DNA from 3 places in the Micromonospora sp. NPDC000316 genome. Region 1 is predicted to be linked to each of the others. Evidence: riboswitches for the same ligand, from Rfam matches in the RefSeq annotation. Region 1 holds a riboswitch; each other region holds the start of a gene.
What was found. A riboswitch is a leader RNA that binds a small molecule or an ion and turns the genes downstream of it on or off. The one in region 1 is predicted to bind cobalamin.

Region 1 (9,701 bases):
CCGGCCCGATCTCTACGTCAAGACCATGGTCTACCGGGCCGCGATCGACGAGACCCGTCGGCCCTGGCGGCGTGAACGGTCGGTTGGCGACGCCATACCGGAGGTCACAGGCGGGGACCCGGTCAGTGCGGCCGACGAGCGGATGCGCCTGCGGGCGGCGCTCGACGCCGTGCCGGCCCGGCAGAGGGCAGCGGTGGTGCTGCGGCACTACCTGGGTCTGAGCCTGGAGGACACAGCCGGAGTCCTGAACTGCACGGTGGGCACGGCCAAGAGTCAGGTCTCGCGCGGCCTGGCGAAGCTGCGTGAGTCGCTTGCCGGCGAGCGCATCAATCTCAACGGGATGCCGATGGAGGAGTGGACAAATGCAGTTGCATGATGTGGTGGACGCCGTGGCCGGCGACGGGCCGCCAATGGCCCGTACCGTCGACGACATCGTCGTGGCGGGCCGGCGGGCCGAGCGGCGCCGTCTGGCCGGGTTCGCGTCGGCCGGCGCGGCCGGTCTCGTCGTGGTCGCGGTCGCCGGCGCGTTCCTGCTGCCGACTCTGGCCGCCGAGCAGGGCACCCCGGTCACCCCGGCCCCGGCCGGTGCGGCGGCGTCCGGGTCCGGCGCGGTCGCGTGGGCCGACGCCGCGCCGTTCACCTTCACCTTCAAGGGGTACGACGCCGGCGCGCTGCACGTGCAGGATCCGATCGTGACGTCCACGGCGTACCAGATCGCCTCTGTCTACTCGGACGGCCACACCTCCAACGACAAGCCCGTCACCACCGAGGAGGCCAAGGCTCAGGGCAGCACCCTCGAGCAGAAGAAGAGGGCCAGCGGTGGGAAGCCGAGCCTGTGGGCGTACCTGACCGTCTACCGGCCGGGCGCCTTCGACCCCGCCGGGATCAAGGACGGCAGGAACGTCACGGTGGCCGGGCGCAAGGCCGTGCAGGCGACACTGCCGACAGGCCTCGACCCGCAGAAGTCGCCGGATCTGGGCAACAAGCTGTTTGCCTGGGAGTACGCCGACAACGCCTGGGCGGCCGTGACGTCGGTCTCCAGCGACGACGCCACCCCGACCTTCGACGACCTGGGTGGCCTGGTCGAAGGCCTGAAGCCCAGCCAGCCGGCGCCGGCCCTGGTGCCGTTCACGGTGGGCTACGTGCCGACCGGCTACGTGCCGCTGCAGACCGGCACGCACGCCCTGCCCGGGCTCAGCGGCATCGCCACGGCCCGCGCCGGTGACTACGGCGGCGCCACGTACACCAAGCCCGCGGCACCCACCTCGGGCCTGACCGCACCGTACGACCAGGTCGAGGGCGCCATCAAGAACGGGTTCCACATCTTCGTCACCCCGAGCGCCAACTCGAACCAGTCGCCGGAGCCCGGCACGACGAAGTGCCACAACGCGTCCGACCGGGGCGTCGGCGACGGCGGCGGTCCCGAGGACGGCGGCTTCTGCAACGTCTGGAGCGCCGACGGAAAGGTCGTCGTCCAGGTCAGCACCAGTGGCCTCGGCAACGGCCTGCCGCAGTCCGAGCTGGAGAAGATCGCCAAGGGGATCACTGTCGCCGACGTCAACAACGTGTCGACCTGGACCCCTGCGGCGGACGCCCTCCAACCGTAACGACCAGCACCGGCCCGGTGGCGCTCGACCTTCGGTCAGCTCCGGGACGGGCACACCATGGGCATGGGCAACTGCCGGCGGTTTCGGCAGTTGCCCATGCCCGTATGAGGGGATGTGCCGGCTCGTCCACTACCGTCGGGTGGTGGCGGTCAGGGCGGCGGGAGCGTTTCGTCGGACCCCGATCGAGCGATCAGACCAGCGGGTCGCATGGGACCGGGCGGACCAGGCCTTCTTCGCCGCCGGAGCGTGTCACATCCTCGCCTGGGCCTGCCGAGAGTCCTATCCCGACAGGTCCATCGAGATAGCCGCGGTACGCCGCCCGGGCGAGCGACAGGTCCTGCACACATACGCGGTCTGGGATGGCTGGGCCTTCGACCACTCAGGCTGGAACCCGGAGCAGCGACTGCTGGCCGTCAACACAGACTTTGAAGGCCACGCGCTGGAGCGCTTCAAGATCGCAGAAAGTCTCGCTGAGTTCTGCGAGAAGCACCACCACCGCATGCCGAACCAGTACTGGCATGACCCGCGCCCCCGTGCTCGCGACTACGTCGGCCGATACGCCCCGCCCTGGGCATAGCTCCGTACCGGGCGGTTGGCCGGTCTCATGCTGGAGATTGCCGGGAGTCGAGCCGGGCAACCCTGCGTGCCCCGGCCGTACGTCGGTAGCTCGCGTCGAGCAACTCGTTGACTTCGTCCCAGTCGGTGTCCGCGGTCAGGTCCACCCCGATCCACCCGTAGGGGCCGAGGTAGGCCGGCACGAAGCAGCGGTCCTCGTCCAACAGCGCCGTTCGCTCGTCGGGGTCAACGAGCACGAGCAGCGAATGTTCATGCTGCTGGTAGACGCCGTCGACTTTCACCGATCCTCCGTAGTACGCGAAGACCTTTGTGGTGAAGAAGGTGGGACGTCCGTGGGAGATCTTCTCGGCCGCGTCGGGGAACGCCAGGGCGAGCGTGCGCAGCCGGTTCAGGAGTGGATCTGCTTCGTCGAACATCATGAGGTGCGGCATCCCGGAAGGTAAGCACACGGCGGGCCTGGCGGCGGTAGCCGGTGCTCGGCGGAGCTGGACTGGGATACTGCCGCGACGGTCGGATGATCTCCTACTCGAGTTCGAGTTTCGGTACGGGAAGTCGATCGCTGCCGAGGGAGAAGAGGCGACGTAGCTGCAGGCGAAGTTGTTCGATCTCGTGGTTGTCGAGGTGGAGCCTGACCTGGTACATCGCGGAGCGTGTTCCCCAGGTCCGGGCCGCGCCGTCGGTCAGCCGTAGGCGTAGCACCCGCCGGGTCAGCTGGAGCGCGACCAGCCCTTGCACGACCGGTACGTGGTGCTCGGTGACCAGGCAGTATCCGTCGTCGTCGCCGGGGTCGTAGTCGTCGTGGGCGGGGTCGAATGCCTGGAGCTCCAGGCTGCGGGGCTGGTCGTCGAGGTCACGGCCGGCCAGAGCAACGCACAGGACGCTGCCTTCGTCGCGGATCACCAGTTCCGACGCGGTGAAGCCATTGCGGGTCCGGCGCAAGAGCGCCGCGGCGAGCCGGCGTATCGGCCCGGGTGCTTCACCTGGGCCGTAAGGCCGGCCGCTGTCGAACGTGATGTGGCGCTGGACGTGTTCGACAGCCAGCTCCGGCATGCTGTAGTTCAGCTCGGTGACGCCGCCCGGCCCGACGAACCGTAGGGCCACGTCGCCGGCCACGTTCGGGCCGTGCTGCTGCCACCAGCCGGCCAACGGCGCCGCGAGGACCGACAGATCACCGAGTTCGTCAGCGGTGAACCGCACGACGTCACCGATGCGGTCGATCTCGATACCGTTGGCAGTGGAGGCCCTGGCAAGGGACGTCAGCATTCCCTCCGGGTCCACTGTCTGACCACGGACGACAAGGCTTACCCCGAATCCCACCGGCACGCGAGGAAGCGTAGACGCCGGTCGCGTAGCGCACATCAGCCCAGGACTGATGGCACTCTCATCGGCGGGTCTCGAAGAGGTTCACAGCGACGTTCCCGAGGCCCGAGGTGATCATGCGCTTGACACCTCGACGAGGCCTTCGTCGAGGTGGCGACCGGCCAGCTATGCTCCTGGTGGCGCTGGTTCGCCTGGTCGTGACCGGCTGGGCGTCGTAAGAGGGAACCCGGTGGAAGTCCGGGGCTGCCCCGCAGCGGTGAGTGGGAACGACCGCCGTCATCAGCACTGGGCTACGGCCTGGGAAGCGACGGCCAGTAGGGGACCGGCGCGACCGGTCAGGCCCGCGAGTCCGAAGACCTGCCCGCGCCGCGTACACAACCGTGTGCGCTGCCGTCGGCCTCGCGGGTGGGCTGAGCGGGTGACGTGCCGCGTGACGTGCGGCGGTGCGTGCTCGTCAGCGTGTGTCCGCGGTTTCGGTGGTGTGGTTTCCCGAGGGACGGACTGCCGCTGTGTATGACACCACCACGATCGACGGCCGGGCGCCGTCGGCGTCGCACCTGACCCTGTCGCAGATCATGGACCAGCATCACACGAACCTGATGGGTACGGTGCACGGTGGCCGGATCCTCAATCTCATCGACTCGGTGGCTGGGGTGGTCGCCGCCCGTCATTCCGACGGCCCGGCGGTGACCGCCGCGATCGACGAGACCGCGTTTCTGCGGGCGGTGCGGGTCGGTGACGTCGTGCACGTCGATGCCCGGATCACCTGGGCTGGGCGCAGCTCGATGGAGGTGGCCGTCAAGGTGACCGCCGACCGGTGGGACCGGGCGGTGCCGCCCACCGATGTGGCCACCGCCCACCTGGTCATGGTCGCCGTCGACGACGACGGCCAGCCGCGTACGGTGCCGCCGCTGTTGCCGGAGACCGACGGTGACCGGCGGCGGTACCGGGAGGCGGAGATCCGCCGCGAGCACCGGCTGGCCCTGCGGCGGGCGCTGCTCGACGGCGCCGAGGACCGTTGAGACGTGCTCGGGTCTGCTGGCCGGATGGCCGACGGCCGGCGGCGACGGCCGGCATTGACGACGCTGGCCGCGTCGCTGTCGCGGGGTGGACGTGGCTCGGTCGCGCCTGGTAGGCAGGCGAGTGTGCGCATCGTTTCGCTGTTGCCTGCGGCCACGGACATCGTGGCCATGCTCGGCCTGACCGGGCACCTGGTCGGCCGTACCCACGAGTGTGACTGGCCGCCGGGGATCCTGGCCGACATCCCGGCGGTGACGGCGACGTCTTTGCCGGAGGCTTTGACGAGCCGGGAGATCTCGGCGTCGATCGCCGGCGACCCGCACCGAGGTTCGTCGTTGTACCAGCTCGATGTGGCAATGCTGGATGACCTGAAGCCGGATCTGATCCTCACTCAGGATCTGTGCGACGTGTGTGCGGTCTCCTACGAGCGGGTCAATGACGCGGTTCGCCTGATCGACCTCGACACCAGGGTGGTGTCCCTGGAGGCGAGGACCATCGGCGGGATCCTGGACACGGTCGATGCCGTGGCCGCGCTTACCGGCACCGAAGGCAGGGCAGCGGAGATCCGAGCCGACAGCGAGCGTCGCCTCGCCGCACTGCCGGGGTCGGTGACCGGCGCGCCGACTGTGTTGTTCGTCGAGTGGCTCGACCCGTTGATGCCCGGCGGGCACTGGGTGCCGGAGCAGATCACCTATGCGGGCGGGCGGTCTCTGCTGCTCGGGCCCGGAGCGCACAGCACCCCGTACCGGTGGTCGGTGGTCGCGGACCTGGCTCCCGATGTGGTGGTGTTCGGGCCGTGTGGGTTCACGCCCGAGCGGACGTTCGACGAGGTGTCCGTGGCGGCCGCGCAACCCGGCTGGGCGGCCCTGCCTGCGGTCCGTCAGGGGCAGGTGTGGGTGGTCGACGGGCCCGCCTACTTCAACAGGCCCGGCCCCAGGGTCGTCGACGGCGCGGAGATCCTCGCCGCCATCCTCGCTGGCCGCCCGGACTCCCGCGCTCGGAGGGTTCCCGTCGACGCAGGCTGACACCGCCGTCCGAGTGGCCGACATCGGCGGCGACGAGGCGGGGCAGGGCTTGTTCGACGTCCGCGCCTTCGTAGCTGACGGATGGGCGACGCAGCGGAAGCCGTACGGCTGGCGTACGACAGCCTGGACGGAGGGTCGCGGCTGTCGGCCCGGTCCTGCCGTACCTCGCACCGGAGATGTTGGAATCATTGTTGTGGTGATGGCATGCAGTTTCGGGTGTTAGGTCCGCCGGAGGTCCTCCGGGACGGGCGAGTGGTGCCCGTCGGAGGGCCGAAGCAGCAGGCTCTGCTGGCCCTCTTCCTGCTGCGACCCAACCGGTTCGTCGCCGCCGACTGGCTGGTCGAGGCGCTGTGGGACGGCCGGCCACCAGCCAGCGCCCACATGACGCTGCGCACGTACGTCGCCGGGTTGCGTCGGGTCGTGGAGCCCGAGCGGTCCCATCGCGAGCCGGCGCGGATCCTGCGGAGCCGCCCGAGAGGGTACGAGCTGCGGGTGAAAGCCGAGGCCATCGACGCGTTCCGGTTCGGCAGCCTGGTGGACCGGGCGGCGGATGCGTTCGCGGCCGGGGAGCCGGCGGCCGCCGAGGGCTGCTATGCCGAGGCGTTGGCGTTGTGGCGGGGCGAGCCGCTGGCGGGCGTCGCCGAGCTGGCGGCGGTGCGCCCGGAGGTGACACGGCTGGCCGAGCTGCGGCTGAGCGCCGAGGAGGGGCGTTTGACCGCAGCCGTCGTGGCCGGCCGGCACGCGTCGGAGCTGGCGGAACTGCGCCGGTTCGTGTCGGCGAACCCGCTGCGCGAGGGAGCTCGGGCGCAGTTGATGTTGGCGCTGTACCGGTCCGGCCGGCAGACGGAGGCGCTGGCGGCCTTCGACGAGGGGCGCCGGATCCTGGCCAGCGAGTACGGGCTCGACCCCGGGGAACAGATCCGGGCGGTGCACCGGCTGATCCTGGAGCAGATCGAACCAGCGGAGCCCGGCAGCCCGGCGACCGTCGGTCCGGACGTCGTGCGGGGCGGGCCGCGCTCGGAGGAGGACGCGGCCACACCGTCCGGGCGGGATCCGGTCGTCGGCGTACCGCCGGCCGAGGGTGCGGACCCGCTTGTGGGTCGTGGCGCGGAGCTGGAGCGGCTGCGGGAATCGCTCGACGCGGCAACCCGGCACGGCGGGCGGGTGCTGGCTCTGGTGGGGGAGGCCGGCATCGGCAAGTCGAGCCTTGCCACGGCACTCGGCGGGCTGGCCGCCGCGAACGGCGTCCCCGTGGTCTGGGGCCGCTGTCCCGATGTCGGCCAGGCGCCGCCGTTCTGGCTGTGGAGCCAGGTGGTACGCGCGCTCGTGGCGATGCCGGAGGCCAGCGCCACGGGCTCGGCGAGCCGGCTCGGCGGGTTCGCCGCGGGGTCGCTGCCGGGCCCGGCAGACGGTGGCGGGCTCGACCCGACCGCGCGCTTCCAGGTGTACGAGGCGGTGTCGGAACTGGTGCACGCGGTGGCCCGGCGGTGCGGCCTGCTTGTCGTGCTGGACGACCTGCACGCCGCCGACCCGGACTCGCTGCTGTTGCTGCGGTTCCTCTCCGCCGATCTGTCGGCGGCGCGGGCACTCGTGGTGGCCACCCTTCGGCCGTACGACCATGACCCGGCAGTGGTGGCGACCGTCGCCGAGCTGGCTCGCGGTCGGGGGTTCGGTCAGCTCCGGCTCGCCGGGCTGGACGCGTCCTCGGTCGCCGACCTCGTCCGGGACCGGACCGGGGTGGCACCGCCGGAGCCCGTCGTGGCTCGACTCGTCGCCCGTACCGGCGGAAATCCGTTCTTCATCACCGAGCTGCTCCGGTCCCGGACGGACCCGGCCGCCGCCGGGGAGCTGCCGCCGAGCATCCGCGACACCGTACGGCTGCGGCTCGGCGGGTTGCCCGATCCCGCCCGGCGCTGCCTCGACCTGCTCAGCGTGGCCGGACACGACCTGGACCTCCACGTGATGGCGGCGGCGCTGGACACCACGGCCCCGGCGGTGGCCGAGGGGCTCGCCCCCGCCTACACGGCCGCACTTGTGACCGAGGCCGGACCGGGCGCGGTCACCTTCCGCCATCCGCTCATCGCCGAGGTCACCTACGCCGAACTGGTCCCGCCGCACCGGGCCGCACTGCATGCCCGGCTGGCAGTGGTCTACGAGCGGGTCGCGGATGTCGCACCTGCCGAGTTGGCCCACCACTACGGTCAGGCGATCGGTCTCGGCCACGGTGACGACCACCTGCGGTGGTCGCTGCTCGCCGCCGACGACGCGACCCGGCGGGTCGCCTACGAGGACGCACTCGGTCACCTCGAACGTGCCGCGCACCGGCTGGCCCCGGCCGCGCAGGTCTCGCCCGACGCGGCGTCGACCGAACTGACAGTCCAGTTGCACCGCGCGTCGCTGTTGCAGATGACTGTCGGTGTCGGCAGCGACGCGGTCGACCAGGTCTGCGCCCGTGCCCGTGAGCTGCTGGCGCTCGTCGGGCCCGAAGTGGACATCCGGCACGCGCTCTGGGCGCTTGGCGAGTTGGCCGCCAACCGGGCCGAGTTCGCGATCTGCGCGGACCTCGCCGGGCGCCTGGCGCGGGCCGAGGACGACGGCAGCCGGCTGACCGTCGTTGCCGGCGAGTACCTGCTCGGCGCGGTCGGCTACTTCACCGGCCAGCCGGCCGACGCCGAACGACGGCTCACCGCCGCGATCGACCGGCTGGGAACTGTCGATCGCGGGCTGCTGCGCCGGGAGGTCGGCCGGCGGCCGGTCCTGGGCTGCCACAACTTCCGGGCATTGGTCCGCTCGGTACGCGGCAACCCCTCCGGCGCCTGGGCGGACATCGCCGATGCCGAGGCACTCGCCGAGGAGCTGGACGACCCGTACGGCCGGGCGAACGCGGCGCTGTACGCCGCCTGGCTGGCGATGCAGGAACACGACGTCGCGGCGGCCGACGCCGCAGGGCGGCGGTGCCGGAACATCGGTAGGGCCACCGGCCTGCCGCACATGATGGCGACTGGCGCGTTCTTCAAGGAGTGGGCTGCCGCGCGCGGCGGGGAGCACGGCCGGCTGGAAGCGATGCGCGCCGCCGGTGACGAGATCTACCGTCCCGGACTGCGGTCCACCCGGACGATCACGCTCTGCGCGGTCGCCGAGGCGTACCTGACCGCCGGGCGCACGGAGACCGCGGCGAGGCTGGCCGGGGAGGCGCTGGCCGTGGCCGACCAGGTGGGCGAGCGGGTGTTCGTCGCGGAACTGCACCGCATCCGTGGCGTCGCGCGCCGCGACCGCACGGAGTGGGACATCGGGGCCCGGATCGCCGCCGAGCAGGGCGCCGGGCTGTTGCTGCCCCGGTTCGCCGCCGAGGACGCCTTCTGACCGTGTGGTAGAGCCCGCCTCCACGCCCTCTCCACAACTTTCCTACGCCTAGCTGGTGCCCTGGTTCACGTCGGGGAGGACGGCCGGAGCCGTCCCCACAGGAACGTGTTCCGAGAGGGCACCGCCATGCGTCCAGTTCAGCCGCCGGTTCACCACCCGGTCCAGGAGATCGACGTGGCCGTCATCGGCTGCGGGCCGGTCGGTGCGCTCACCGCCAACCTGCTCGGCGCTCGCGGCGTCACCACACTTGTCGTGGAGCGGAGCGAGGCCCCGCACGGCCAGCCGCGGGCGTTCTCCTGCGACGACGAGGCGCTACGCATCTACCAGCAGGCCGACCTGCTCGACGAGGTACGCGATGAGACGATCGCTCCGCCGCTCGTCGAGTACGTCAACCGTGTGGGCCGGGTCTTCGCCCGGATGGCGTTGTCCGAGACGGACTTCGGGTACGGGCACGCACCGCTTCGCTTCTTCGACCAGCCACGGCTGGAACGGACGCTGCGGACCGGGCTGGACCGCTTCCCGCACGTCCAGCTCTCGCTCGGCACCGAACTGGTAGGCCTCGAGCAGGACCGGGACGGGGTGACAGTGCTCCTGTCCGACGTGGCAACCGGTGCACGGCGGGCAGTGCGCGCCAGGTACGTGCTCGGCTGCGACGGCGCCCGCAGCGCCACCCGAGCCGCCGTCCGGATCCCGTTGGGCGGGACGAGCTACGACGAGCCGTGGCTGGCGATCTCCGGCGACGTGCCGCCCGACGGCGTCCGGGTCCGGGACACCAGGTTCGTCTGCGACT
Region 2 (9,701 bases), on a different contig from region 1:
AACGCGGAGACCGCGACCCCGGCCAGGATCAGCATCGCCGGGGATCGGCTCCGCCCGCCGGCCGCGCCGAGCAGGTAGGTCATCGTCACGGCGACAAGCGACCCGACGAACGCCGCCAACGGGATGGTCAGCGGCAGCCCGGAGATCGCGCCCTCGCGGCCGGCGCCGCCGAGGGCGATCACCGCGGTGACCGCGAGGCCCGCGCCGGCTGCCACCCCGAGCAGGTACGGGTCGGCGAGCGGGTTGCGGAACACGCCCTGGTAGCAGCCGCCGGCCAGGGCGAGCAGACCACCGACGAGCAGGCCCAGCACGACCCGGGGCAGCCGCAACTCGGTGACGATGGCGATTTCCCGCTCGGTCAACCCGCTCTCCAGGTGCACCCCGGGGATCAGGTTGAGCAGTTCGGCGGCGACGCTGCCCGGCGGCAGGCTTACCGGGCCGAGCGACACCCCGGCGACGAGCGCGACGAGCACCGCGAACACCCCGGCGGCCAACCAGCGCTTGCGCAGGCCGGCGGGCCGGGACGCGAGCTGCGTCCCGGCCGACCGCCTGGTTGGTGCCGGAGTGGCCACCGGAAGCAGTCCGGTCACCGACGGACGTCGATCACGCGGGCACCTTGACGACCGCGTCGATGACGACCCGGAGCAGGTCCACGATCCGTGGGCCCCAGCGGGAGGCGATGTCGTCGTCAAGCGGCACGACCTGGTTGTTCTTCACCGCGGTGACCCCGGCCCAGCCGCTGCGGGCCTTTACCGAGTCGGCGTTCTGCTGGCAGCACTTGGCGTCGGCCAGGAAGACGAAGTCGGGGTCGGCCTTGACGATGAACTCCTGGGACAGCTGCGGGTAGCCGGCGCTCTTGCCGTCCGCGTCGGCCGGGTCGGCGATGTTGCTCAGGCCGGCCAGGTCGTAGATCGAGCCGATGAAGGTCTTGCTTGTCGCGCTGTAGAGCTCCGGACCCAGCTCGTGGAAGTAGGTGAGCTTCTCGGCGCGCTGCGGCACGTCCTTGACCAGCTTGGTGATGTCGTCCTTCATCCGGGTGACGACGTCGGTGGCCTGGTCGGCGTGCCCGGTAAGCGTGCCCAGGTCGGCGATCTGCCGGTAGGAGTCGTCGAGCGTGGTCGCCGCCGGGGTCAGGTACACCGGGATCTTCAGCTTGCCGAGTTGGTCGACGATCTTGTTGCGGTCGTCGGAGAGCACCACCAGGTCGGGGTTCTTGCTGGCGATCGCCTCGGCGTTGGGCTGGAAGCCGGACAGGTCGGTCTTGGGCGCGTCGGCCGGATAGTTGGACTGGTCGTCGGCCGCGGTCACCTGCGGGCCGGCACCGATGGCGAAGAGCATCTCGGTGGCGGTGGGCGCCAGCGACACGATCTTCTCGGGCCGCTTGTCGAGGGTGAGCGAGCCGACAGTGACCGGGTAGCTGACGCTCGCCGAACCTGCGCCGGGCGTCGGCTGGTCGGCGGTCTTCTCGGCGCAGGCGCCGAGCGCGAGCGCGACGACCGCGAGCGTCGCGGCGAAGAGCCGGGGGGTACGTCTGGACATGGAACCTCCTGTCGGTCGAGGAGTGTGGTGCTTCGCCGACAGGGCTTCCGTACGCCCGCCCACGAGGCGCCCTTCCTCGAGAGCGCGTGTCGCGACCGATCCGCAGGCGACCTGGCTTGTCCCCACCGTCGGGTGGGGCATCACAGTTGCGGGACAGCGCCGGTTTCACACCGGCTTCGCTGCGGAGTGGTCGCTAAGACGGTAGCGCACCGATGGGGCTGGAGGTTCGGAGCGGGTGGTGGGGCCCCGCCGGGGCGGAACGGGGCCCCACCCGATCAGGAGGCGGTGATTGTGACGTTGTCCACAGCCGCCTCCACGAGGCTCGCACCGGAGGCGTCCGCCGCCTCCACGAGGATCCGCACGGACTGGCCGGCGTACGGGGTGAGGTTGAGGTTCGCCACCGCCCAACTCCCGTTGCGGTTGGTCGCCGCGCCGGCCTGGGTGAGCAGCGCTGTGGTGCCGCCGTTGTGCACCACGCTCACCCGCAGGTAGTCGGCCGACGACGCGTTCGAGCCGTGTGCCAGATACCAGGCCAGGGACAGGGTGAGTGTGCCCGACGACGGCAGGGTCACCGCCGGGGACCTGGCACTTGTCACCCCACCGTCGACGTCGTAGTCACCGGCCGCCGAGCCAGCGAGCCGGCCGGTGACCAGGTCGTTCGAGCCGGCGTACGGGGTGAGCTGCTTGGCGCCGGAGGAGGTGGTCGCCTGGGCTGCGCCCCGCTCCCACGCCCCGCTTGTGGCGGCGTCCGTGCCGGACGGGTTGGTGGTCCACCCGGTGGCGGTCTCGAAGGTGTCCGACCAGACCGTGGTGCCGCCACCACCGCCGCCGCAGTACTGCGCCTGCTTGCCGATGACCCGGTACGGGCAGTCGGCGTACTCGCTGAGCATCAGCACCGCCTCGCGGTTGCGGCTGGTCTGCGCGGGAATCACCTCGTCGGGCGGGTAGAAGCCGCCGCCGCTCGCCGAGCCCGGGTACATCTCGAATGTGTACGCCCAGATGTTGTGGGTGGCCCACATCCAGTCGATGCTGTCGCCGTCGGTGATGTAGAGGTCGCTGGACTGCTGCGGTGTGTAGTTGTTCGTCGCCGCCATCTGCTGTCCGAGGGTGGCGAAGGTGTTGTACTGGTCGGCGTTCATCCCGGCCGCCGTGTTCGCCGTGGTGTAGCCGTACGGCCAGAGCACCAACTGCGAGTACGTGTGGAAGTCGATGTTCGCCTTGATCTGCTGTGTCCCACCGACCACGCGACTGTTGACGAAGTTGCGCAGGGCCTGGGTCTCCGGCGCGGAGAACGCCGACGGGCCGCGGTAGGTCTCCGACGAGGTCGAGCCCGACGAGCCGCCGCAGCAACCCCAGTTGTAGGACCAGTTGCGGTTCAGGTCGGTGCCGACGTTCGACGAGCCGCTGTTGGGCTGGCGGTTCTTGCGCCAGGACCGGTACGACCCGGTGGCGATGTCGTACTCGCTGCCGTCCGGGTTGACCGTCGGCACGATCCAGATCTCCCGGCTGTTGACGATGTTGGTGATCCGGGAGTCGCTGCCGTAGCTGTCGGTGAAGAGGTTGAGCAGGTAGATCGCCATTTCGACGGTCAGGTGCTCGCGGGCGTGCTGCTGGGCGTTGAACAGAATCTCCGGTTCGTTCTCGTCGGTGCCGACGTTGTCGGAGATCTTCACGGCCATCAGGTCGCGGCCCTCGTACGACGTACCAATGCTGATCTTGCGGGCGATGGCCGGGTGGTCGGTCACGGCCTTGTTCACGACGGCCGTCAGTTCCGCGTAGTCGTGGTAGTTGGAGTCGGCGGGCGGGAAGGCCAACGTGCCCATCTCACCGGCGCCGCGTTCGGCGTTCGGTGGCGGGGTGAGCGGTTCCAGGCGGAATCCGAGCCTGCCGATCGCGGCGGCTTCGGCGGCGGTGGCCGAGATGTGCAGGACTCCGTGTTCGGAGTAGTCGATGGCAGCCCCGGTGCGGGCCACCGCGTTGCGGTCGGCGAGGGTCCGGGGCCCGAGCACCCGGTAGCCGGCGGCGGCCGACTCGGCGGTGCGATCGGGTGCGGGTTTCGCGGCGACCGGTCCGGCGGCCACGGTGACGATGCCCAGCCCGGTGACGACGGCGAGCACCAGGAGACGGCGGAGAGGGTTGGGCGTGCGGAGGGTCATGAACTACCTCCTTGAAGGGCGGGACATCCCGCTCGGTGATGCACACTTCACCATCAGCCACATGGTCGAATCAATATCCGTCGTTGCCTTGTGCATCCCAGATTCACCATCGCTGCGGCAATGATTTTCCTCCCGGGAACATCTGGCGAAACTTCCCTCCGCGCGGAACACTGACCAGCGACGATGCACCTCTGGACACCGCGGAGCACCCATGGCCAGTTCCCGCTTGCACGCGGCCGCCCTCGCGGGCGTCAGCGCGCTCACCCTGCTCGCCACCACAGCCCCCGCCACAGCAGGGCGACCACCCACCCCCGCCCACGACGAGCAGATCACCTTCCAGGAATGGTCGGGGCCCGCCGACTGGCACCGGGGCAGCAGCGCCGGCACCCGCGTCGTGCCCGGCGCTCGAACGGGCGTCACCCTGGCCCGCCCGGCCGGCACCATCGAGTACGCCGATCCGCACACCGGCGCCACCCGCACCTGGGAGTACGGCACCTGGACCTCGCCGGTGACCCGGATCGGCTTCGACGCCACCGAACTGATCGCCTCCTGGAACGCCGAGACCCCCGCCGGCACCTGGATCCAGGTCGAGATGCAGGGCAGCTACACGAGCGGCGACCAGACCCCCTGGTACGTCATGGGTCGCTGGGCCTCCGGCGACACCGACATCAAGCGGACAAGCGTCAACCGGCAGGGTGATCCCTGGTCGACGATCTGGACCGACACCTTCAGCATCGACGACGCCACCGCCGGGGTGCTGCTGCGGTCCTACCAACTGCGGCTGACCCTCTACCGAGCACCCGGGCAGACCGCCGCGCCTGTGGTCCGGATGCTCGGCGCGATGAGCTCCACAGTGCCGGACCGGTTCACCGTCACACCGAGCGCCGGGCGCATCGCCTGGGGGGTCGAGTTGCCGGTGCCGCGCTACTCGCAGAACGTGCACAGTGGGCACTACCCCGAGTACGACGGCGGCGGCGAGGCATGGTGCTCGCCCACCTCCACGGAGATGGTCGTCGAGTACTGGGGGCGCAGGCCGTCGGCGGCCGACACCTCCTGGGTGGACCCGACCTACCCCGACCCGACTGTCAACCACGCCGCCCGGATGGTCTTCGACTACGCGTACGACGGCGCGGGCAACTGGCCGTTCAACACCGCGTACGCGGCAAGCTTCCCCGGACTGGAGGGCCGTGTCACCCGGCTGCACTCACTTGACGAGCTGGAGCGCTTCATCGCCGCCGGCATCCCGGTGGTGACCAGCCAGTCCTTCCTCGCCAGCGAACTGGACGGGGCGAACTACGGCACCTCCGGGCACCTGTTCGTGGTGGTCGGCTTCACCGCAGACGGCGACGTCATCGTCAACGACCCCGCCTCGTCGAGCAACGACGTGGTGCGCAACGTCTACAAGCGTGCCCAGTTCGAGCAGATCTGGCTGCGGACCAAGCGCACCAACGCCACCGGCGGCGTCTCCGGCGGCTCGGGCGGCATCGCGTACCTCATCAAGCCGACGTCGAAGCCCTGGCCCCGGGTCCCCGGCTCCACCAACTGGTGACCATCGGGGCGGTCGAGGGGTTCGCGTCGCGGGGCAGCCGCCCGGCGACGCGAACCTCTTGATCAGCGCGGGGGTTCGTCGGTGGGCGAGGTGGGCTTGGTGGAGGGCTTGTCGGTCGCGGGCTTGTCGGTCGCGGGCTTGTCGTCGCCGGCCAGAGCGGAGCGCAGGCGCTCCTTCTCCGCACGGCGGCGCTCCGCCGCCCCGGCCATCTCCTCGGCCATCTCGTCCCGGAAGCCGCGCAACAGGAAGAACGAGAGCGCGGCGGAGAACGCCAGCGCCAGGATCAGCTTCAGGAAAATGTCGATGTCGACGAACCAGAGGCCCGCCAGCACGGCGACGAACAGCCCGAGCCGGCCCAGCGTGTACTTGACCGCCGCGCTCACCTGCACCACTTCCGTTTCCTAGTTCGCCCCGCCCTGCGGCGGAAAGATCGACCCACCCGGCGGGCGGTCGGGGTCAGCCGGTCCGGCTGGCCAACCAGCGGACGCCCGGAAACCAGACCACCGCGTACGCCACAGTGAACGCCGCAGCCGCCAACGCGCCGGACAACAGCGGCGGCAACCCGGAGCCCAGCCCGGCGATCAGCAGGCCCAAGACCACCCCGACGGCCGCCGCGACGAGCGCCGCCACCACCCGGGCCGCACCGAACTCCCACGCCCGGAAATCGTCCCAGAACAGCCACGCCGGCAGGATCACCGCCAGCCAACCGTTTGTGTTACCGAAGTCGCCGGCACCGAACGAGGCGAACGCCAACTCGAACACCACGAGCGCCAACACGCCGATGACCAGACCGGCCAGGCACACGCCGAGCAGATCGGCCAGGGTACGGATGCGTCCCTGGTCGTCCCGACGGGGAAACCCGCCCTGCTTCTCGGACTCGCGCTGCTCGGTCATCGACTGCGAGGGTACGTGGTGCTCAGGCCCAGACCTGCTGCGGCTCGGCGCGGCGCTCGGCAAGCGACGGCGCCTTGTCGTACTCCCGGACCACGTTGTAGCGGGTGTCCCGCTCGACCGGCTGGAAACCGGCGTCCCAGATCAGGTGCAGCAGGTCGTCGCGGTGCATGGTGTTCGGGGTGCCGTACGAGTCGGCGTCGTGCGTGATCTTGTATTCGACGACCGAGCCGTCCAGGTCGTCCACGCCGAAGTTCAGCGAGAGCTGCGCCACCGACAGCCCGTGCATCACCCAGAAGTTCTTCAGGTGCGGGACGTTGTCGAAGAGCAGCCGGGAGACGGCGAACGTCTTCAGCGACTCGGCCGGCGACGCCATCGTGGTGCGCGCCTGGATCCGGTTACGGATCTTGCCGTCCGCCGAGTCCACGAAGTCGTGCTGGTAACGCAGCGGAATGAAGACCGCGAAGCCACCGGTCTCGTCCTGCAACTCGCGCAGCCGCAGCACGTGGTCGACGCGGTGCCGAGGCTCCTCGATGTGGCCGTACAGCATGGTCGCCGGGGTCTTCATGCCCTTGCTGTGCGCCAGCGCGTGGATGCGCGACCAGTCCTCCCAGTGGCAGGCGTGGTCGACGATGTGCTGCCGGACCTCCCAGTCGAAGATCTCCGCGCCACCGCCGGTGAGCGACTCCAGGCCGGCGTCCATCAGCTCGTCGAGGATCTCGTCGGCGCTCAGGCCGCTGATCTTCTCGAACCACTGCACCTCGGTCGCGGTGAAGCACTTGAGCTTGACGTTCGGCAGCGCCGCCTTCAGCTCGCGCAGCACCTTCGGGTAGTAACGCCACGGCAGCGTCGGGTGCAGGCCGTTGACGATGTGCAGCTCGGTGAGCTGCTCATCCTCCATCTCCTTGGCCTTGCGGACCGCCTCGTCGATGCGCATCGTGTACGCGTCCTTCTCGCCCGGCTTGCGCTGGAACGAGCAGTACGCACAGGACGCCGAGCAGACGTTTGTCAGGTTGAGGTGCCGGTTGACGTTGAACATCACCCGTTCACCGTTGAGCTCGGTGCGCTTGTGGTGCGCCAACCGGCCCAACCAGGTCAGGTCGTCGCTCTCGTAGAGCGCGACCCCGTCCTCCCGGGTCAGCCGTTCACCGGCGTACACCTTCGCTTCGAGCTCGCGCTTGAGTCCGGCGTCCATGGCACGTCCCTTCCACCTGCGGTCCCGGTCGAGCGTACGTCGGCGCTCCGATGCTCGCGGCGGCACGGTCGGCGGCAGCGATCCATCCGGCACGTCACGCGATCCACTCAACAGACTCTCAGCCTCCCGTAACCCGGCGACGCATCGACATCACCGGGCGGGTGCGGTAAGACAGGGTGGGGCGGAACTCACACACTGGCACCGCCCCGACGGCCGCGCTTACCGAGCGTGGCGGCGAGCACGGGACGGGAGCGGAATGGTCGACAGCGAGCGCGGGCGACGGCAGCGACGACGGAGCCCGGTGATCTCGCCGGTGCTGCGGCCGAAGCTCTGGGCTGCCCTGCTCGGCGCGATCGCCGCCGCCGTGCTGGCCACCCCCGCGTACGCCGACCCGGCCGTGCCCGCCACGGTCCCGGACACCGGCTCCCGGCCGGCGGCTGTCGGCGAACTCCGGCTGCCCGGTGGCGCGCCCGGCACCGGCGGCACCGTCCCACCTGTGGTCAACGTCGGCGCGGGCCCGCTGGCCGCCCAGATCGCCGCCGCCGAGAGTCAGGTAGGCCTCCTCGGCGATGGGCTGTTGCAGAGCCAACAGAAACGGACAGCCGCGCAGGCCCAGCTCGACGCGGCCGGCAAGGCGCTGGAGACCGCGCAGGATGCCGTGCTCCGTGCCCAGCAGGCGGCCGACGCCGCCGCCGCGGAAGCCGTCAAGGCCGACGCCGCGCTGCCACCCGGCGACTTCGCCAACGACATCCGGGGGTTGAGCCGCCTGCACCGGATCAACCGTGGCGAAAAGGTCGAGGGCGCCACCACAGGCGTGACCGGGGAGCTGACGCGGGCGCGGGCCGGCGAGCAGAAGGCCTACGAGGCACACGCCGCGGCCAAGGCCGCGCTCGACGCGGCCAAGGCGGAGTTCACCACCGGCGAGGCGGCGCTGCGCGCGGCCGAGGCCAGCCTGCTCACCCTCCGCAAGAACAACGCCACGCAACTGATCGCGCTCGAACGTCTACAGGAAGCCACCGAGCAGCAGTTCGGCGCGGGCTACGTCGCCGGCCAGAACATCAGCGGAATGGCCGCGCACCCACGGGCGCTGGCCGCAGTCCGCTACGCGCTCGCCCAACTCGGCGACCCGTACAAGTGGTCGGAGGAGGGGCCGGATTCGTTCGACTGCTCCGGCCTGATGTGGGCGGCGTACCGGTCGCGCGGTGCCGACTACTTCGACCTGCCCCGGGTTGCCCGGGACCAGTACGCGGCCACTCGGGGTCGCACGGTGTCGCAGAGCGCGCTGCTCCCCGGCGACCTGCTCTTCTTCGCCTCCGGCAGCAGTTGGACGACGATCCACCACGTCGGCATGTACATCGGCAACGGCAAGATGGTGCAGGCGCCCACCACCGGCGACGTGGTCAAGATCTCGGTTGTCGGCTGGACCCGGCTCTACGCCGCCACCCGGGTGATCGGCGCGGTCCCGGCCCCGGTGGTGCCGACACCACCGGCTCCGCCGCCCGTCCGGCCGACGCCCACACCGACCAAGACGCCGAAGCCGAGCACCACGCCGTCGACGCCCACGGAGCCGACGCCCACACCGACCGGGTCGACAAGCCCGACGCCGACCGACACACCCAGCCCGACGCCGACCGGCAGCACCACGCCGAGCCCGACGCCGACCCCGGGTGGCCCGACGACCCTGCCGCCGCCGCCGACCACGGCACCGGCCAGCGCATCGGCCACCGCGTCGGCACCCGCCACGCCCGAGACCAGCCGAAGCGGGTCCGCAAGTAACAGCCCGACGGGCAGCCCGAGCACCGACAACTGACCCGCCACCGCGGGCTCTGGCTGTCCGCCCGAGACGATCTGTGGCACCGTGACAACCAGGCACATCCGGTCCGAACGTCACGGGCTCGGGTGCGAGCGTGGCGCGGAGGGCGGAGATGGCCGAGCAGAGAGATCCGGCGGAGACTGTCGACCCTGTCGTCGACCGGGCCGACCCTCCGGAGCCAGGCGCGGCTGACCCGTCGACCAGCACCGACTCGGCAGTCGAGGGCACGCCCGACGGCGCTGCCGCCAGCCCTGCCCTCTCCGCCGACGGCAGCACACCCGAGACGGATGTCGAGCACGCCGACGATGCTCCCCCTGGCCCGGCTGCCGCCGTCCCCGTGCGAGCCCGGGCAAGTGTCGCGACCGTCTCGGCGCGCACGGGTGATCTCCCGGCCAGCGCCCCGGCCACCGCGACCACCTACCGGGCGACCGGCTCGGCCAGCCCCGCCAGCCTCCCGCTGCCCGGCCAGCGGGACGGCTCGGCCAAACCGGCCCGGGCCAGCGCCACGGTGCCGGACAGCAGCCGGGTAGCGGCCTCCGCCGGGGACACTCCGGAGCC
Region 3 (9,701 bases), on a different contig from region 1:
CCTCGAGCCGGCAGCGGCCCGCAGATCCGCCGAACGCGCATCCTCGGAGCAGGTGGCCGGTCTGCGACGAATACTCGAGGAGATGGCGGAGCTGGAAGGGGGCAGAGGGCCTGCGGCCTACGGCGCCTTCGGGCTACGCGACGCCGCCTTTCACGATCTCGTCGCCCTGAGCGCGGAGAACCAGGTCATCCGTGAGGCGCTCGCTCGCCTGCACAGTCACGTACACCTCTTCCGGCTGCACCACGACGCCCAGGTCACTCACTTGGCCATGGCCGAGCACGAGGAGGTCGTGGCCGCGATCGCCGCGCGTGACCCGGACGCCGCCGCCTACGCGATGCGCCGGCACATCCTGCGGTCCGGCGAGCGATTCAGACGGTTGTTCGACGAGATCGAGGGCGCGGACGCAGTGGCGGTAGAGGCTTGACGGGCGGCGGGGGCAGCGGAATGCTAGCTCAATCGGATCGGATTGGATCGTATCCACCTCACCGCCACCAGATGCGAGGAGAAGCAGGTGCCCAGAGCGCTGCTCCTGACCGGCGACGCCGCCGAGGAACTCGACACCATGTATCCCTACTACCGCGTGCAGGAGGGTGGCTGGGACGTCGATGTCTCGTCACGGACGCTTCGTGACGTGCAACTGGTCATCCACGAGTTCGACCCCAACTCCGACGCCTACGTGGAGAAGAACGGCCGGAAGTTGCCGGTCGACGTGCCCTGGGCCGAGGTCGACGTCGAGCGCTATGACGCCCTCATCATCCCCGGGGGACGTGCCCCCGAGTGGATCCGGGTCGACGCCGACGTCAGGCGCATCACCGAGCACTTCTTCGCGCGCAACCTCCCCATCGCGCTTGTGTGCCACGGCGCGCAGGTCCCCGCGGTGTACGGGCTCCTGAAGGGTCGAAAGACGGCGTGCTTCCCTCCCATCACCGGTGACATGGAGAACGCGGGCGCGACGGTCATCGACGCACCCGACGTCGTTGACGGCAACCTCGTCTCCTGCCGGGGGTGGCCCGACATGCCGCAGTTCGGCCGGGCGATGATGGAACTCTTCTCGAAGTCCGTCGACTCGCCGTCGGCGTGAGGACACCTGGCCTGCCCCGGTGACGACACTTCGGACCGTCGCCGTCGACGGATCCCCCGTCCACGTCCTGGACAGCGGCACCGGGCCGGCGGTGTTGATGCTGCACGGCTCCGGACCCGGCACGACCGGGTCCGGAGCCTGGGCAACGACAATGCAGGCGCTGGGCACGTCCTGGCACCTGGTGGCTCCTGACCAGGCGGGGTTCGGCCGTACGCCAGTCCCGGAGGGCTCCAGGGGCGGGCTCCGGCTGTGGACGGAGCAGGCCGCGGGCCTGATGGATGCGCTCGGCATCGAGCACTACGCCGTGGTGGGGCACTCCATGGGCGGTGCCGTGGCGCTGGCGTTGGCGGCCACGCGCCCCCAGCAGGTCACACGTGTCGTGGCGGTCTCGACGATGGGCGCCCCCGGGGCGCCGCTGTCCGCCGACCTCGACGCGGTCTGGGCCGCTCCCGCCGGCCCACTCGGGGCACGGGACATGCTGAGTCGCCTCGTCCTCGACCAGGCGCTCGTGACCGATGCGGCCGTCAACGCCCGTGCGGCCGCGATGCGAGCGGGGGCTGCCGCATTCGCGTCGCTGTTCCCTCCGCCCAGGGCACGATGGGTCGACGAGCTCACCCTTTCGACGCAGACGCTTGCGGCGGTCCGCGCGCCCGTGCTGCTCGTGCACGGCGCCGAGGACCGAGTCACCCCACTCCGGACGGCAGCTCAGCCGCTGCTCGGACACCTGGCCGATGTCCGTCTGCACGTGTTCGGCCGATGCGGGCACGTGCCGGCGATCGAGCACCCGCAGGAGTTCCGGCAACTGCTGTCGTGCTTCCTCCGTCGACACCCCTCGACAGATTGATCTTTGCGCCCGGCGACCTCTGTGTTCTGCGAGGTTGCCGGGGCCTCGAGTTGTGACGCCACGTCTCGTTGACCTTGCACTACGTGGTGGTTAGCGTTAACAAACTCTTGTCCACATCAGAGAGTCCGCCACCACCAAGGAGGATCAATTGAGAGTGGGACAGCGAAAGTTACGTCCCTGGCTGAGTCTCAAGGGTAGAGGTGTCGCCGTCCTGGCACTGGGTGCGCTTCTCGCGGTCTCGATCGCGCCGACGCCCTCGCACGCTGCCGACGATCCGCTCAGCGAGGGCCTGGTGCACCGCTTCGCCCTCGACGAGACCAGCGGAACCACGCTTGCCAACTCGGGTAGCGCGGGCTCGACGGCCAACGCCACGCTTGTGAATCCGCAGAAGGCGACGTTGACCGGCGACGGAGTCAGGTTCAACCCCGACTCGTACGAGAGTGCCCTCGATGGTGCGTACGTGGCACTGCCGAACAACCTCACCGCCGGCATGTCGAACCTCACCATCGACTATGGCGTGTGGATCGATCCGGCGAACGTCGGCGAGCACCAGATGTGGAGCCTCGGCGCGAAGTCCGGCTCGTGCGACGCCGACACCGGCGCGCAGGGCTCCATCTTCGCGTCGAACACCCAGCGGTTCCGCGTCGCAGTGGGCTCGGCGAACCTCCAGCAGAACCGCGTCCGCATGACCGAGGGAGCGTGGACGCACGTCACGTACACCCAGTCGCTGAACTCGAACGGCACAAGCTGGACCGGCCGGCTCTACCTCGACGGCGTGCTGCACGCGACGTCCACGAACCTGACCACACCGCCATCGGTGAACGCTGCGGGAACCAACTGCAACTTCCTCGCCCGCTCGCAGACGTCGGGCCACTACTCATTCCGGGGAACGATTCGGGACTTCCGGGTCTACGACCGGGCAGTGAGCCCCGACGAGACACTCGCCCTGGCGCAACGGACCGTCTCCACAGGTGTCCGCGCCGACGCCGCAGCCATCGACCTCGGCCTGACCAGCGCGATCGTACGCGACATCGTGCTGCCCCAGGTGGGCTCGGTGGCGGGCTCGACAATCACCTGGACGAGTTCGGACCCGTCGGTCGTCGCGGTCCACACCCCGCCACCCCTCACCAGCGCCCGCAAGGTCCCGGTGACCGGCAGGATCACCCGACCCGCGCAGGGGCAGCCCGACGCGACAGCCACGCTCACGGCGACTGTCCGCAAGGGCGCCAACGAGGTCATCACCAGGGAGATACCCGTCGTGGTGAAGGCCGAGTTCGACAACGCGCAGGCGGTCGACCGTGACGCCTACGACCTGACCCTGTACGCCACGGACGACGTGCGCGGAAACATCAAACTTCCGACCGACGGCGAGTTCGGGTCCACGATCACCTGGAAGTCGACAAGCGACCTGATCACCCCGACGGGTGAGGTGACCCGCCCGGCCTTCGGCCGTGCGGATGTCGCCGCCACCCTGACGGCAACCATCACCAAGGGTTCGGCGTCGCAGACGAAGTCGTTCCCGGTGACGATCACCGCCATGCCCCGTTCCGAGGAGTACGAGCGGTACTTCATGGGGTACTTCAAGGGTGAGGGAATCGCCGACGGTGAGCAGATCATGTTCGCCACGTCCAACGGAAACACCGCCCTGGACTGGACCGGTCTGACCGGGGGCCGGCCGTCGCTCATCTCCCAGTTGGGCGACCAGGGCCTTCGTGACCCGCACATCGTCCGCTCGCCCGACGGCGACACGTTCTACATGATCGCTACCGACCTGAACTGGTACGACCAGGGCGGGTACGCCATCAACGACACCCAGTACATCGAGGTGTTCGAGTCGCATGACCTCGTCAACTGGACTCCTCAGCGGCACGTGAAGGTCGCGCCCGACGACGCGGGAAACGCCTTCGCACCCGAGTCGCTGTGGGTCGAGGAGATCGGCGCCTACGTCGTCTTCTGGGCACAGTCGCTGTGGGACAACCCCGTGAACCGCACGGGGCAGGGCAACGCGCAGATGTGGTACACCACGACGCGCGACTTCCAGACGTTCTCCGCTCCCCAGGTCTGGCAGGACCCGGCCCCGCTGTCGCGGATCGACACGACCGCGATCAAGGTCGGTGACTACTACTACCGGGTGACCAAGAACGAGGCGGGCAACCGAGGGTCGGACATCTTCTCGGAGAAGCACACCAACTTCTTGGACAGCAACGTCGACAACTGGACGACGCTCGCTCCGGCTCTGGGGCGTACGACGTGGGACCCCAACCAGGGTTACGAGGGGCCCGTCATCTTCAAGGCCAACCCTGGTGACACCGCCTGCCCGGGCCAGTTCTACCTCTGGGGTGACCGGTACACGAACGGTGGTGGATACCAGGCTGCGTGCCACGAGAACATCGAGGCACCGACCTGGAACCCCAAGGCGATCACGATGACCAACGCGGGCGTCGTACGTCCGCGTCACGGCACGGTGATCCCGCTGACCCTGCGCGAGTGGAACGACATCCGTGGGATCGCGAACAGCGACGTCACGACCACCACCGAGGTGGCTGTGGAGCCGTACGCGAGCGGATCCGAGTCGACCACTGTCACCGCAACTGTCAAGGCGGCTGACGGGTTCGAAACCGGCGGCCAGGTGCGGTTCAGCCTCGGCTCGTGGTCGACGCTCGCCCACCTGAGCGACGGTGCGGCCACTGTCACGCTGCCGGCGGGCCTGCCTGCGGGTGCCCGGACGGTCACGGTCGAGTACCTCGGCTTCGACTACCTGAAGGCGTCGCAAGGAACGGCCTCGTTCGTGGTGCCGTCCGGCCCGAATGCCGTCAAGGTCCATGCGAAGACGGCGCCGGCGTCGGTCGTCCGCGGGAAGACATTCACGCTGGACGTGACTGTCGAGCCAAAGGGCGGAAAGAAGGAGGCTCCGACCCCGACCGGCGAGGCCACTGTCACCTTCGCCGGCACCGTGCAGGTCGTGCCACTGGTGGACGGCAAGGCCGTCGTGACGCTGCAGACTGCCAATCTGCAGCGCGGGCAGTACCGGGTGCACGTTGCCTACTCCGGCAACCCGACCTACCAGAGTCACGCCGCCAACTACCAGAACCTGACGGTGCGGTAGCCAGCACAGGTACGCCGAGGCGCGCTGAATTGCGCCACGAAGTAGGAGCGGGCGAGATCGACCGATCTCGCCCGCTCGGCGTCATCGTCCAGGACGACGCGGTGCGTACGCGGGTCGAGCCGCTTCCAGCAGCCTCATCGCCGCGGCGCGCACTACGCGAACGACCGATCGAGGCTGAGAGACCGTCGATCGGACGGGCTCGGCGTTGCGATACCGTCATGGGTGCCCACACCGGCGCCGAGCAGCCCGCGTCCGTCGGCTGCCGATGGCCCGCAGGGCGCCCCACCAATCCAGGGAGATACCGATGCCGGAGCCTGAGCCCGTCCAGGACGACAACGCGGCGGATGCCGAATCCTCGGCCACCGCCGAGGCCGACCAGCCTGCCGTTCACGAAAATCGGGCTGCCCGGCGCGCGAAGGGCAAGGCCACGTCGCCTCAACCACATGGAAAGGGCCAGCACATCGCAGGCCGGGGCTCGGTGCAGAGCCCGCGCCAATGGGGCAACCGCCGAAGCGGCTGAGCTCTTGGTGGAGCCCGTTGTCAGCACCACTCGCTGATCACCACAGCCGCAGGGTGGCGGCGGTGAGGGCGCCTCGTCGGGGTTGTCGAGGCAGATCGCCGGGTGGCTGGCGGGGGAGCGCCAGCCACCCGGTCAGCCGATCAGCCAGTCGTCCAACGATCGTGGTGGATCATCGACGACACCGGTCGTCGCTGCTGCCAGCCGTGCCGCTCCAGGTCGGGCGTCTGCTCCAGGTGGGTGACCGGGCCGAGGCAGAGCCACGCCACCGGGCGGACGGTGGCCGGAATGCCGAGCAGGTCGCGCAGGAACGGCTCCCGATAGAACGAAACCCAACCGACTCCGAGTTGCTCGGCGGTCGCGGCCAGCCACAGGTTCTGGATCGCCAGGCAGACCGAGTAGAGGCCGGCGTCGGCGATCGCGTGACGACCGAGCACGGCCGGACCACCCCGCTCCGGGTCGTACGTAACCACTACCGACAACGTCGACTCGCGTACGCCATCGATCTTGATCCGGGCGAAGCGTTCCGCCGCCACGCCGTCGAGCGTGGCCGCGAAGGTGTCCCGTTCCCGTTCCCGTTCCACGTGTCGGTGGAATTCCTGCCGCAGCTCAGGATCGCGGACCAGGATGAAGTCCCAAGGTTGGGAAAGACCGACGCTCGGCGCGGCGTGCGCCGCCGCGAGGATCCGGTGCAACGTCTCGTCGGGGATCGGCGCCCCGGTGAACTGGGCACGTACGTCCCGGCGGCGGTGAATGGTCTCGTAGAGTCCGGTGTTCAAGGCAGGCTCCCGCTGCGCTCGTGCCCCTGACGGGGCCGATGACGCGAGGCCGGTCTTCGGACTCCCGGATCTGCGCTGGTCACCCGCCTTCCCAGCCCCTCAGGGCCAGTGGCTGCGTCTGGTACGCGTAGGTGGCAGCTCCCCGGTCACCGCGGCGGGCCCGTGCCGGACTCACACCGGCTTCCCGATTCTCCCCACTCGCGTGGGGCACCTCGCAACGTTTGTGCCACCGAGACCATAGCGGCCCGGACGAACGGGAGACGAATCGCGCCACGGATTTGGGATCCGCCCGACTCCCCGTCCCGCCCGAGAAGCAGCGGGCGAGCAGCCGGAGTCCCTCGGGCACCCGTTCCGTCTGAATGGCGCCGTAGCCGAGGATCAGTCCAGACGTCTGGCGGTCACCGGCATGGTAGGGGGCGAGTTCCTCGACGGCGACGCCGTGGTCGGCGGCCCGTTCGACGACCGTGGCCGGGTCGACGGATACGTCCGGCCGTAGTCGTGCGCACAGGTGCAGGCCGGCCGTGGACGGCACCGGGACGAGCCACTCGGCGAAGTCGTTCCGCAGCGCGGCGTCAATCAGGGCCCGCCGCTCGGCGTAGACCCGGGTGGCCTTTCGGATGTGCCGCGGCAGCTCGCCGGAGTCGATGAAGCGGGCCAGTGCGGCCTGGCTGGTGTGGTCGCCGTGCCAGTCGGTGAGCTGTTTCGCGGCGAGCAGCGCCGGTCGCAACGACGCCGGAGCGACGAGGAAACCGAGGCGCAGCATGGGGAGCAGGGTCTTCGAGAAGGTGCCGACGTAGACGACCTTGCCGGTCCGGTCGAGGGTCTGCAGCGGGTCCAGCGTCCGCGCCGAGAAGCGGAACTCGGTGTCGTAGTCGTCCTCGACGATGACGGCGTCCCGGTCAGCGACCCAGTCGAGCAGTGCCGCGCGGCGGGCCAGTGACATCGGCGTACCCAGCGGCAACTGGTGCGACGGGGTGACGTAGACCAGTCGCGTGTCGCCGGGCAGCGCAGCGACGTCCAACCCCTCGTCGTCCACCGGAACGGGCACCACCCGGGCCCCGAGGCTGTGGAACAGTCGCCGGGCTGGTGGATACCCGGGCTCCTCGACCGCTACCCGGTCGCCCGGCTCGATCATGACCCGGCCGACGAGGTCCAGGGCCTGCTGGGCACCGTGGGTGACGATCACGTCGTCGGCGCGGCCACGCACCGACCGGGCGAGACCGGCGTACCGGGCGATCGCGGCGCGCAGGTCGGGATGGCCGTCCGGTGCGCGGTAGCCGCGCCGCACGGTCGATGCGCGGAGTTCGCCGGCCACCAGCCGCCGCCACGTGCCGAGCGGGAACAGCTCGGCGTCGGGCGTGCCCAAGCGGAAGTCGTACGCGGGCTGCTGCGCGGCGACAGGAGTCGGCCCGGCGGACGCCCAGAGCGCTCGGGGGCGTACCCCGCCGGCCGGGGCCGGGCGGGGCCGGGCGCGGGCGACCGGCTCGTCGGTCACGAAGGTCCCCGCACCGACCCGGGCGACCACCAGGCCCTCGGCGGTCAGTCGCTCGTAGGCGACGGCGACCGTGTTCCGGGCGACGTCGAGCCGCAGTGCCAGCTCACGGGTGGGCGGCAGCCGTTCGCCGGGACGCAGCCGGCCGTCCAGGATCGCGTCCAGCAACTGCCGGTAGATCCTCGACGCGCGGTCCCCGGGGCCGACCAGGCTGACGTGGATGTCCACGGCGTGCACCCTACATTGGCCCAATCAACACGGCCAGAATCGGCACTTCTGCACGCCAATTCCCGGGTCTTGAATGACTACGGGAAGGGGAGTCTTCGATGACTGTCGTTGACATGTGGTTCGATCCGAAGTGTCCGTGGGCCTGGAACACCTCCCGCTGGCTGCTCGAGGTCGAGCGGGTCCGGACCGTGGAGGTGCGCTTCCACGTGATGAGTCTGTGGCTGCTCAACCAGGGCCGCGACGGCCTGGAGCCGTGGTACGAGCGGTGGCTGTCGAACACCCTCGGCCCGGTCCGGGTGCTGACCGCCGCCGAGCAGAAGTACGGCACCCCGGTGCTGCGGGACCTGTACACCGCGCTCGGCAACCGCATCCACCACGACAAGACGCCGATCGGGCCCGACCTGTACCGCGACGCGCTGGCCGAACTGCACCTGGACCCCGCCCTCGCCGAGGCCGCCGACGTGAACGACCACGACGACGCGCTCCGGTTGAGCCACCACAACGGGCTCGACCCGGTGGGGGAGGACCTCGGCACGCCGGCGATCCAGGTGCCCGGGCCGGACGGCACGGTCACCGCGTTCTTCGGCCCGGTGGTGAGCCTCGGTGCCGCGCGGCGAGGACGCCGGCCGGCTGTGGGACGGGGTGCTGCTGGTCTCCGGCACGGCCGGCTTCTACGAACTCAAGCGCGGACGTACCGGTGGACCACGGGTCGACTGACCCACCACGAGACGAGGAGCGCTGTGCCCCGGATCATCCCGCCCGCCGGCCCGCCGCGGGTGCTGGCTCTCGCCCAGCTCGCCAACTCGCTCGGCGATGGAGCGTTCTACGCCTGTTCGGCGTTGTTCTTCATCCGGGTGGTTGGCCTGTCCCCGACCCAGATCGGGATCGCCCTCACCGTGGGCTGGTCGGCAGGCATCCTGGCCGGGGTACCCGCCGGCCAACTGGCCGACCGCCATGGGCCACGTCGGATGGCGACGATCTTCGCGGTGGGCACCGCCGGTGCCCTGAGCGTCTTTCTCGTGGTCCGCTCGTTTCCGCTCTTCGTGCTTCTCACCTGCGGCTACGCGTGCTGCCAGGCCGGACTCACGGCCAGCCGGCAGGCGCTGCTGGCCGGGCTGGTCGAGCCGGAACGGCGAATGACGGTACGGGCGCATCTGCAGGCGACGCTCAACGCCGGGCTGGCCGTCGGTGCGGGGCTGGGCGCGCTGGCGCTCCTGGTGGACACCGTGCCGGCGTACCTCGCGGTCTTCGTCCTGGACGCGGTGAGTTTCCTGGCCGCCGCCGCGGTGGTGCGCCGGCTACCCGAGGTGGCGCCGACGGACGCGGCGCGGCCGGCGCAGCGGCGGCTGGCCGTGCTGCGGGACCGTCCGTACGCCCTGATTATGATCTTGAACGCGGTCATGTATCTGAACATGCCGTTGCTCAGCCTGGCGCTGCCCCTGTGGATCGCCGAGCGCACCGACGCGCCCACGTCGATGAGCGCCGTGCTGCTCGCCGTGAACATGACCTGCGTGGTGCTGTTGCAGGTCCGGGTGGCCCGCCGGGTCACCGACCCCCGCACCGCGGGTCGAGCCAGCGGGCATGCCGGCTGGGTACTGCTCGTCGCCTGCGCCGGATACGCCGTGTCCCCGATGGTCGACGGGGCGTGGGCGGC

Region 2: it holds a riboswitch for cobalamin, as region 1 does, so the genes downstream of both, ACFY2Q_RS01630 (ABC transporter substrate-binding protein) here and ACFY2Q_RS17410 (acyl-CoA thioesterase) in region 1, are expected to answer to the same signal.
Region 3: it holds a riboswitch for cobalamin, as region 1 does, so the genes downstream of both, bluB (5,6-dimethylbenzimidazole synthase) here and ACFY2Q_RS17410 (acyl-CoA thioesterase) in region 1, are expected to answer to the same signal.

The regions. Positions count from the first base shown of each region.
Region 1 is NZ_JBIAZG010000007.1:230,111-239,811, reverse strand. Features, by position in the region: gene ACFY2Q_RS17435 (SigE family RNA polymerase sigma factor) at 1-376, shown strand, start outside; gene ACFY2Q_RS17430 (hypothetical protein) at 363-1,607, shown strand; gene ACFY2Q_RS17425 (hypothetical protein) at 1,750-2,184, shown strand; gene ACFY2Q_RS17420 (MmcQ/YjbR family DNA-binding protein) at 2,210-2,614, opposite strand; gene ACFY2Q_RS17415 (hypothetical protein) at 2,706-3,506, opposite strand; cobalamin riboswitch at 3,670-3,883, shown strand; gene ACFY2Q_RS17410 (acyl-CoA thioesterase) at 4,079-4,525, shown strand; gene ACFY2Q_RS17405 (ABC transporter substrate-binding protein) at 4,667-5,548, shown strand; gene ACFY2Q_RS17400 (BTAD domain-containing putative transcriptional regulator) at 5,753-8,911, shown strand; gene ACFY2Q_RS17395 (bifunctional 3-(3-hydroxy-phenyl)propionate/3-hydroxycinnamic acid hydroxylase) at 9,038-9,701, shown strand, end outside.
Region 2 is NZ_JBIAZG010000001.1:353,304-363,004, forward strand. Features, by position in the region: gene ACFY2Q_RS01625 (FecCD family ABC transporter permease) at 1-581, opposite strand, end outside; gene ACFY2Q_RS01630 (ABC transporter substrate-binding protein) at 604-1,539, opposite strand; cobalamin riboswitch at 1,623-1,768, opposite strand; gene ACFY2Q_RS01635 (M14 family zinc carboxypeptidase) at 1,815-3,695, opposite strand; gene ACFY2Q_RS01640 (C39 family peptidase) at 3,907-5,244, shown strand; gene ACFY2Q_RS01645 (DUF4229 domain-containing protein) at 5,307-5,627, opposite strand; gene ACFY2Q_RS01650 (hypothetical protein) at 5,701-6,138, opposite strand; gene mqnE (aminofutalosine synthase MqnE) at 6,161-7,330, opposite strand; gene ACFY2Q_RS01660 (C40 family peptidase) at 7,587-9,140, shown strand; gene ACFY2Q_RS01665 (hypothetical protein) at 9,561-9,701, opposite strand, start outside.
Region 3 is NZ_JBIAZG010000022.1:18,445-28,145, reverse strand. Features, by position in the region: gene ACFY2Q_RS27565 (GntR family transcriptional regulator) at 1-424, shown strand, start outside; gene ACFY2Q_RS27560 (DJ-1/PfpI family protein) at 512-1,081, shown strand; gene ACFY2Q_RS27555 (alpha/beta fold hydrolase) at 1,101-1,925, shown strand; gene ACFY2Q_RS27550 (immunoglobulin-like domain-containing protein) at 2,080-5,031, shown strand; gene ACFY2Q_RS27545 (hypothetical protein) at 5,336-5,551, shown strand; gene bluB (5,6-dimethylbenzimidazole synthase) at 5,692-6,327, opposite strand; cobalamin riboswitch at 6,357-6,557, opposite strand; partial or broken gene ACFY2Q_RS27535 (PLP-dependent aminotransferase family protein) at 6,863-8,047, opposite strand; partial or broken gene ACFY2Q_RS27530 (disulfide bond formation protein DsbA) at 8,146-8,764, shown strand; gene ACFY2Q_RS27525 (MFS transporter) at 8,680-9,701, shown strand, end outside.